4 regions of the Brevibacillus sp. HB1.4B genome follow, and region 3 is predicted to be linked to each of the others. Evidence: riboswitches for the same ligand, from Rfam matches in the RefSeq annotation. Region 3 holds a riboswitch; each other region holds the start of a gene.
The links. A riboswitch is a leader RNA that binds a small molecule or an ion and turns the genes downstream of it on or off. The one in region 3 is predicted to bind cobalamin.
Positions count from the first base shown of each region.

Region 1: another riboswitch for cobalamin. It lies ahead of HP398_RS07115 (ABC transporter substrate-binding protein); the one in region 3 lies ahead of HP398_RS13910 (energy-coupling factor ABC transporter permease).
Region 2: another riboswitch for cobalamin. It lies ahead of cobO (cob(I)yrinic acid a,c-diamide adenosyltransferase); the one in region 3 lies ahead of HP398_RS13910 (energy-coupling factor ABC transporter permease).
Region 4: another riboswitch for cobalamin. It lies ahead of metE (5-methyltetrahydropteroyltriglutamate--homocysteine S-methyltransferase); the one in region 3 lies ahead of HP398_RS13910 (energy-coupling factor ABC transporter permease).

Region 1 is NZ_JABSUT010000002.1:539,024-541,226, reverse strand. Features, by position in the region: gene HP398_RS07120 (MBL fold metallo-hydrolase) at 1-909, shown strand, start outside; cobalamin riboswitch at 1,058-1,207, shown strand; gene HP398_RS07115 (ABC transporter substrate-binding protein) at 1,364-2,203, shown strand, end outside.
Region 2 is NZ_JABSUT010000006.1:216,993-219,195, reverse strand. Features, by position in the region: gene HP398_RS16745 (LeuA family protein) at 1-36, shown strand, start outside; gene HP398_RS16740 (M15 family metallopeptidase) at 131-823, opposite strand; cobalamin riboswitch at 1,007-1,222, shown strand; gene cobO (cob(I)yrinic acid a,c-diamide adenosyltransferase) at 1,387-1,935, shown strand; gene cobD (threonine-phosphate decarboxylase CobD) at 1,932-2,203, shown strand, end outside.
Region 3 is NZ_JABSUT010000005.1:123,576-125,778, reverse strand. Features, by position in the region: gene HP398_RS13915 (energy-coupling factor ABC transporter substrate-binding protein) at 1-89, opposite strand, end outside; gene HP398_RS13910 (energy-coupling factor ABC transporter permease) at 86-850, opposite strand; cobalamin riboswitch at 994-1,187, opposite strand; gene HP398_RS13905 (quinone-dependent dihydroorotate dehydrogenase) at 1,321-2,203, opposite strand, start outside.
Region 4 is NZ_JABSUT010000009.1:62,354-64,556, reverse strand. Features, by position in the region: gene nrdF (class 1b ribonucleoside-diphosphate reductase subunit beta) at 1-883, shown strand, start outside; cobalamin riboswitch at 971-1,169, shown strand; gene metE (5-methyltetrahydropteroyltriglutamate--homocysteine S-methyltransferase) at 1,315-2,203, shown strand, end outside.

The DNA.
Region 1 (2,203 bases), on a different contig from region 3:
CATTTAATAGACGGTTTCGATATGGGCTGGGCGGAACGCACGGGGACGTATGTAATCGCGGAAGAGGAGCTCACATTGGTAGAAACAGGACCAAGCCCCTCCGTCCCATACATCAAGGCCGGTCTCGCCAAGCTCGGTTATAAGCCGGAACAAGTCAAATACATCATCGTGACGCACATTCACTTGGATCATGCAGGAGGAGTAGGACTGTTTCTGAAGGATTGTCCGAACGCAAAGGTCGTTGTCCACCCGAAAGGTGCACGTCATCTCATAGATCCGAGCCGACTGATCGCAGGCGCGAGAGCGGTGTATCATGATGATTTTGATCGATTGTTTGATCCGATTGAGGCTGTTCTCGAGGAACGGATTTTGATTCGTGGGGACGGAGATACACTAAAGATCGGAGAGAATTGCGTATTGGAGTTTCTGGATTCGCCAGGGCATGCCAATCATCACTTCAGCATCTACGATCCAGTAAGCCGCGGCATGTTCACAGGTGATACGGCAGGTGTACTCTATCCACAGCTTAAAAAGGATGGCATACACCTCGTGCTGCCATCTACTTCGCCGAATCAGTTTGACCCGGATGCCATGTTAGCGTCTCTAAGCCGTTTTGAAGCGCACAAGCTGAGTCGCATTTACTTTGGTCATTTTGGGATGTCAGAGCAGGTAGATGACGTGTACCGCCAAATACGCGAGTGGCTCCCCGTGTTTGTGGCGGAAGGAAAGACAGCGCTTGTTGCTGGACAATCATACGATGAGCTGTCTCTTACGTTATTTGAACGAGTTTCGGATCATCTACAGTCACAAGGAATCAGCAGTGACCACGAAGTATTCGAAGTACTCAAGCTCGATTTACAAGTATGCTCCATGGGCATTCTCGATTATTTGGACAAACGAGGGAAATAGCCTGCCAAAAGCTTTACATTTGCCTGAACCTTTTGTTCAGGCGTTTTTCATTTTTAGCAGGCAAGAAAGTATTGGCTTATGTGTTTGTCATTCTTTTTTCATCCAAGGAATGCTATGATGTAGGATGAGTCATGGACTGTGACAATTTCAAACGTAACAGCAAATAGGTGCCTCGTCTTTTTAACGAAAAGATCGGGTGAAAAGGGAAGTCGGTGAAAATCCGACGCGGTCCCGCCACTGTAAATCGGCTCGTTCCTCAGCCGTAAGCCAGGAGACCTGCCTGTTTGTTTTAGTGCCTGTTGCCTTCGCGGAAAGGATCGGCCTATTTCAGGAAGCAGACCATCCTGTCTGTTTGCCCTGAGGTGCCGACCCTTTGATTTCCGAATGGAAGCAAGGGTCGATTTTTTTATTGGAAGGAACAGTCAATCAGACATGCAGAAAGGAAGTTCTACATATGAAACGTTCATTGCGATTCATGATCCCACTACTAGTTGCGGCTAGCCTCGCAGGTTGTGCGGGTAACGATAACAGCCAGCCAGCACCAGGGGGACAAACAAGCGCACCGCAGACAGCACCGCAAGAGAATGCGGTCGAGCAACCTGCAAAACAAACAACGTATCCATTGACCGTCAAGGATGCAACAGGAAAAGAAGTAACCTTTGCAAAAGCTCCTGAGCGAATCGTCTCTACATCACCTGCCGAGACAGAGATTTTGTTCGCATTAGGCTTGGAAGATCGGATCGTAGCTGTCTCAGACTATGATGATTATCCAGATGCGGCGAAGGCAAAACCGAAAATTGGCGGAGTCGTCAAACCAAATGAAGAAGCCATTCTCGCTCAAACGCCGGATATGGTCGTCGGTGGGATTTCGATGGAAAAGCCAGTGGCTGACAAGCTCAAATCTCTCGGAATGCCAGTCTATATTACCCATCCGACAAAGATGGATGACATCCTAAACAATGTTTTGGCGATGGGAGTTATCACGAACACACAGGAACAAGCCGAAAAAGTCGTCGCGCAAATGAAGAAAGACATCGCGTACGTTCAAGAAGCAGTGAAAAATGTAAAACCGGAAGAGAAGAAAAAGGTATACCTGGAATTTTCCCCAGGCTGGACAGTCGGAAAAGGTGAATTCATGGACGAACTCATCACCCTGGCTGGAGCAACAAACATTGCTTCCGACACCGAAGGGTGGAATCCGATCAGTGAAGAAAAGATTTTGCAAAACGATCCAGACGTCATTTTGTATGCGAGCGGAATTACCGATGAAAAGACGGGCATCAAGCTAGAGGAT
Region 2 (2,203 bases), on a different contig from region 3:
GTTTCAGCAGCATCTTCTGAAATACCAGTGACCTAAGAGGTACAGGAATTTGTTGAGTTTGAAGAGTGGGCGGCCATCTGGGCATGAGTACGGTATCGACCGGGCTCATGCCTTGCTCGATTATTTGTGGTTACATCGACAAAACCCCGCCATAAATCGGCTCTTTCTGCGTTTTTTGTCCCCAAGTGCGCGTTCCGTATTCGAAATGCCACCATTCTTTCGGATAGTTGACGAATCCGGCAGCCGTCATCAAATGATAAAGCAGTCGGCGATTGTCTCGAATTTCGATGTCTTTTTGCTTAGACTGTGCCAGCTCTTCATAATAGCGAGTGGAAGCCAGTTCACTGAAATCATCGAAGACGGTCCCCATCTCCAGCCAGCCATCAGGCCCTGCGATAGTTAGATCCACTGCACCGCCGGATAGGTGAGGGGACGGTTTGGAGAGGTCTGTTGTTGGATAAGCGACGAATTTGCTCAATTCTTCCGTGAGGGCGGGTCCTTCCTGCCAGCCTTGTAATAGCAAGGCTTCACGGAAACGATCATACAAGGATGCCTGTACCTCAAATGAGCGCCAGCCGTCCAACACGACGAGCTTGTAGCCAACAGGCAGTTGCGCGGCTGCCGTGGCGAGCTTGTGTGCTGCCCCTTCTCGCAAAAAGGCTTCTGGCTGTGTTCCGGCATAGCCCTTGTGGTAGTAGGCTGGATAGACTGTGATTTGAGCTGAAAGGGAAGAGAGGGGAATCATCGGTTCGCCGCATTCCTTGATCGGCAGTGGGCTGGGCAGGACCATGTCTGGTATTTTTGGAATCGGAGGAAATAGCATGACTGCACACCACTTTCGATTGTTTTGCCAATAGGGTAACGAAAAACATCAGGCATGTAAACGGTCATTATCTTAAATTTTCTGCTAATAGTCACCAGCGACGAATCAGCAGCTTTTGCTTGAATCCTCGGTAGCTTTTGCTATTATTAAAGCAAGTGCTTGTCAACGAAACGAACGACATTTACATATGGAAGAGAAACAGGTCCTTGTTTTTGCGAAACCGATTCGCAGGAGCAAGGTTAAAAGGGAAGTTTGGTGAAAAGCCAACGCGGTCCCGCCACTGTAAGAGAGTAGCTGTTCTTCAAGGCATCATGCCATCCACTGCCCATTCGGGAGCGGGAAGGAGAAGAAGAGCGATGATCCTCGAGCCAGGAGACCTGCCTGTTTTTATGTTTACACTGATTTCCTTCGGGTCAAAGGAAGAGGTGAGGATTGTTGCTTTTCAGCTATCCGCGCTTTGTTTTTCCTTACGTACTGGGGGAAACAGAGCGCTTTTTTTATGCTTCGGAAAGTATTTGGAGGAAACAGCGGAGTAAAATACGTCACTTTTTGAGGTGGTCACGATGGAGAAAAACGATAAGAAGCGAGGATTGACCCTCGTTTACACAGGAGACGGCAAAGGAAAAACGACAGCAGCAGTCGGGTTGGCTGTGCGGGCGACAGGGCGCGGGAAAAAGGTGCTGATGGTTCAATTCATCAAGTCGCCAGAGCGTACATACGGAGAAAAGATTATTTTCGATAAATTGGGCATTGAAATTGTGCAAATGGGCGTCGGCTTCACATGGACGAAAACACCGGAGGAGCATCGTCAGGCATTGAAAGAAGCTTGGGCGTTTGCGAGCGAAAAGCTTTCTTCCGGAGCGTACGATGTCGTCATTTTGGATGAGCTAAATAATGCATTGGCGATTGACCGCTTCCCGATTGATGATGTGTTGCCATTGTCCGATGTGTTGGAAGCGATTCAAAATAGGCCAAGTCATATTCACCTCGTGATTACGGGACGGGCCGCAAAGCAGGAGATTTTGGACATCGCAGATTTGGTGACAGAGATGAAGCCAATCAAGCATTACTACGATGAAGGGATTCCAGCTGTGCTGGGGGTAGAGTTTTGACAAGCGCAGGTGTAATAGAGAAGTACGGTCATGGCGGAGACTTGCTGACCGCAGCGCAGCGCTTTGGTCGAGAGCCCGGGCAGTTTCTGGATTACAGTGCCAATATTAATCCGCTGGGGATGCCAGCAAGCGTTCGTGAGATGCTGCTGGATTCGCTGGCTGCTGTAGCGCATTACCCAGACCCTGGACATCGTGTGTTTCGGCGTGCGCTGGCGAAGCGGCTGCAAGTGCCGGAGGAATGGTTGCTGCCTGCCAATGGTGCAGCGGA
Region 3 (2,203 bases):
CCAAATTCCGAATCCTGCACCAGCAACAGTGGGACAATCGCCAGTACGATTACCCCCAAGAGTAATAGCCAGTTCCATCCTTTTTTCACAGCGATTCCTCCCGTTTGAGCAAACGAAGCTGTGTAAGCTCTTTTGCGTTGTAAGATAACAACCAGTTCCAAACAAGAACGGTCAACAGACCTTCACTGATTGCGAGCGGAACTTGCGTGAATGCAAAAATTCCTGCGAATTTGGCAAACGAGGCCAACACTCCACCAGATTCAGCTGGAAATGCGAGTGCCAGTTGAATCGAAGTCACCACATAGGTAGCGAGGTCAGCCAAGGCAGCCGCCGCAAAAACAGCCAGACGCTGGCTTCCGCGCACTTTCATGATCACCCGATAGATTCCGTATGCCACCAGTGGTCCTACTACTGCCATGGATACAGCATTTGCCCCTAGCGTAGTCAAACCTCCATGTGCCAAAAGCAAGGCTTGAAACAAGAGCACCATGCTCCCTAACACAGACATCGCAAAAGGCCCAAACATAATGGCGCCAAGGCCCGTTCCAGTCGGGTGAGAGCTGCTGCCTGTAACTGAAGGGATTTTCAGTGCAGATAAAACAAAGGCAAACGCTCCTGCAACACCAATAAGGAGCTTCATTTCGGGATGTTCTTTTACAATCTTGTTAATCGAGCGAATCCCAAGAATAAAAAATGGCAAGAAGACAGCCCACCAAAATAAGGCCCAGGATAATGGCAAATACCCTTCCATGATGTGCATCGCATGTCCTGTCTCTGGTTCATTGAGCAGGAAATACAGGACAAAGCCCGCGATCATCAAACAAGTAGATACGAGACGAGATCGATTCATGTTCCTTCCTCCTTCACTGACTTTCGTTCTTTTCCTACAAACAAAAAAATCCCATCCATCAATGGACGAGATGTGCACACAAAACAACAGACTGACATACAGCCTCATTGCCTCGTATTCACCGCTCCTTTCCGCGAAGGTTTTGTGGGTGTGGCTACTAGGTAGGTCTCCTGGCTTCCAGATCCATACGCTCTTTGTCCTTCCCCATACAAAAATGAGTGGTTTCCTTCTCAAAGAGAGCTCCCTGGTTACAGTGGCGGGACCGCTCGGGACTTTCACCCGATTCCCTGTTACCCTTTATGCGTCACATAAAGGCACCTAACGCCGATCATATGAAGTTGACAGACAATTCATGTTTGTCCCACATCATTATAACGGATCACTACATAAATCGGAAGAATATAAGCAAAAACGCATAAGCCGATGCCCCACTACAAACGGAGCCATCGACCTATGCGTACTTGTTCTATCTATTCTTTTGCGTCTACGCCAATTACTTCACTAATATGTTTAAAACCATCGCGCTGCATGAGCTTGAGTAGCTTTTTGTTAATTTGCTTGGCGATACCTGGGCCTTGATAAATCATCCCCGTATACACCTGAACGAGACTGGCTCCTGCTCGGATTTTCGCGTAGGCGTCTTCGCCGTTATAAATGCCCCCGACACCGATGATGGGTACCTTGTCTCCTACTTCTTGATAAATCTCCTTCACCCAAGCAGTGGAACGCTCCGTAAGAGGTCTTCCGCTCAAGCCGCCCGCTTCCTCGGCAAAACGATGTCCGGAAACCGCCTCGCGTGACAGTGTCGTATTGGTAGCGATAATTCCGGCAATGCCTTCTTCAACAGCAGCGTGAACAACATCGCGCATGTGCTCATCCGACATGTCTGGTGCTACTTTCAGCAAAATCGGCTTTTTCTTGATGGAACGTGCTTCCATTTCGGTTGCCTTTTCCCTTACTGCACGCACCAAATGACGCAAGCTCTCTGTCTCCTGCAAGTCACGCAGATTCGGGGTATTCGGAGAGCTGATGTTAATGACGAAATAGTGACCGTATGCATAGAGCATGTCCATACATTTGCTATAGTCGATGGCCGCCTCTTCATTCGGCGTTACTTTGTTTTTCCCAATGTTAATCCCAATTGGAACATCTGAGTATGCGTAATCGACCAAATGCTGGGAAGCCAAATACGCACCGTGATTGTTGAAGCCCATCCGGTTAATGACAGCTTGATGTTCCGGCAATCGGAACAAACGCGGCTTCGGATTGCCTGGCTGCCCCTGCGGTGTCAACGTCCCGATTTCCACAAACCCAAAACCAAGAGCACCCAACGCATGATAGACTTCCGCATTT
Region 4 (2,203 bases), on a different contig from region 3:
GCAGTTCTGGACGGATGATGAGATACCACTGTCAGATGACAAGATGTCCTGGATGGAGCTCAGTGCGACTGAACGGGACACGTATAAAAAAGTATTGGGCGGTCTCACCTTGCTGGATACGGTCCAGGGTGGAGTAGGGATGCCGAAGATCATGGAGCATGTCGATGGACTGCAAAGAAAAGCGGTTCTCGCCTTCATGGGCATGATGGAGCAAATCCATGCCAAATCGTACAGCAGTATTTTTACAACGCTGGCATCGACAGAAGAGATTGACGGTATTTTTTCGTGGGTGGAAAACAATCCGCATCTGCAAAAGAAAGCGGCCCTCATCTCGAAACGCTATCAAGAAATTGAGAAACCGAAAGACTTGTACATGGCGATGGTAGCCTCTGTCTTCCTGGAAAGCTATCTGTTTTACAGCGGCTTCTTCTATCCGCTCTATTTGGCGGGGCAAGGAAAGATGACTAGCAGCGGGGAAATTATCGACCTGATTGTTCGCGACGAGAGCATCCACGGACTCTATGTCGGCGTTCTTGCGCAAGAAGTATATCAAGGTCTGAGTGTGGTCGAGCAGACCGCAGCAAAAGAGGAGCTGTATGCCCTTTTGCATGAGCTGCAAGAAAATGAAGAGGCCTATACGACTTCGTTGTATACGGAAATCGGATTGGCTGACGAGGTTCATGTGTACGTGCGTTACAACGCGAACAAAGCATTGATGAATCTGGGGCTGGACCCGTTATTCCCAGAGGAAGAAGTGAACCCGATCGTACTGAACGGCATTCGCACGCAGACGAAGCAGCATGACTTCTTCTCGAAAAAAGGAAATGGCTATGTCCGTACGCTAAACGTAGAGCCGTTGACCGATGATGATTTTAAATTTTAGTATGACAAAAAATGGATTCTGTGTTACTGTATGAACAGTATGCTGCCCTGCTAATTTATGGGGGGCACTTCACAGAACCATGACAATTTCATAAGAGTGGAAACAGGTTCTTTGGTCATCAAGATGGACCAAGGATGAAAAGGGAAGTCGGTGAGAATCCGACACGGTCCCGCCACTGTATGAGGGGAGTCGGCACATTTTTCAGCCACTGATCCAAACGGATTGGGAAGGCATGTGCAGATGATGATCCCAAAGTCAGGAGACCTGCCTGTTTCGACGACACTGCTTAACCTACGGGAGATAGGGAGGTGTTAGGATGCTGTGATCTCAGTGCTTATTTGGCATTTCTAACGTTCTTTTTGATCGTTGGAGATGCTTTTTTTATTGGGCGGATTCAAGTCAAGATCGAATAAAGAATGGAGAGGAAGCTCATGAAAAGCAGCAATTTGGGATATCCACGGATCGGGAAGAACCGCGAGTGGAAAAAGGCATTGGAAGCATTTTGGGCAGGCACTATCGGTGAGGTGGGCTTGGAGCAGCAAATGGAACAAATCCGTCAACAACATCTACTGAGTCAGCAGGAAAAAGGGGTCGAGCTGATCCCTGTGGGTGACTTTACGTACTACGATCACATGCTGGATATGGCTGTGATGTTTGGAATGGTCCCCAAGCGTTATGAATACGAGGGTGGCCCGGTTTCGTTAGCCACATACTTCGCCATGGCTCGCGGTTCGAAGGAAGCTGTCGCCAGTGAAATGACGAAATGGTTTAACACGAACTACCATTATATCGTCCCGGAGTTCGGTGAACGTCAACCAGTCATTACGGAGAACAAGCCTCTCCAGGCATATTTGGAGGCCAAAGAAAAGTTTGGAATCATCGGAAAGCCTGTCATTGTAGGTCCGTATACGTTTGTCAAATTGTCCAAAGGATATGAGAAAAACGAATTTGAGCCCATCGTGGATCAACTCGTTCCGCTTTACATAGACGTTCTCCGGGAGTTGGAGCTACACGGCGTGGAATGGGTGCAAATCGATGAGCCTGCATTTGTACTGGATGTCTCGGTGCGTGATCGCGCCATCATCAAACGTATCTATACGCAAATCGGTCAAGCACTACCGCATATCCAGTGCATGCTGCAAACTTATTTTGAAGCGGTGGATTGGTATGAGGAGCTAGTTTTCTTACCGGTAAAAGGAATCGGTCTTGATTTTGTACACGGAGCGAAGCGTAATCTGACCAATCTCAAAACACACGGGTTTCCAGCAGACAAGATTCTCGCAGCGGGAATCATCGACGGTCGAAACATATGGCGTGCAT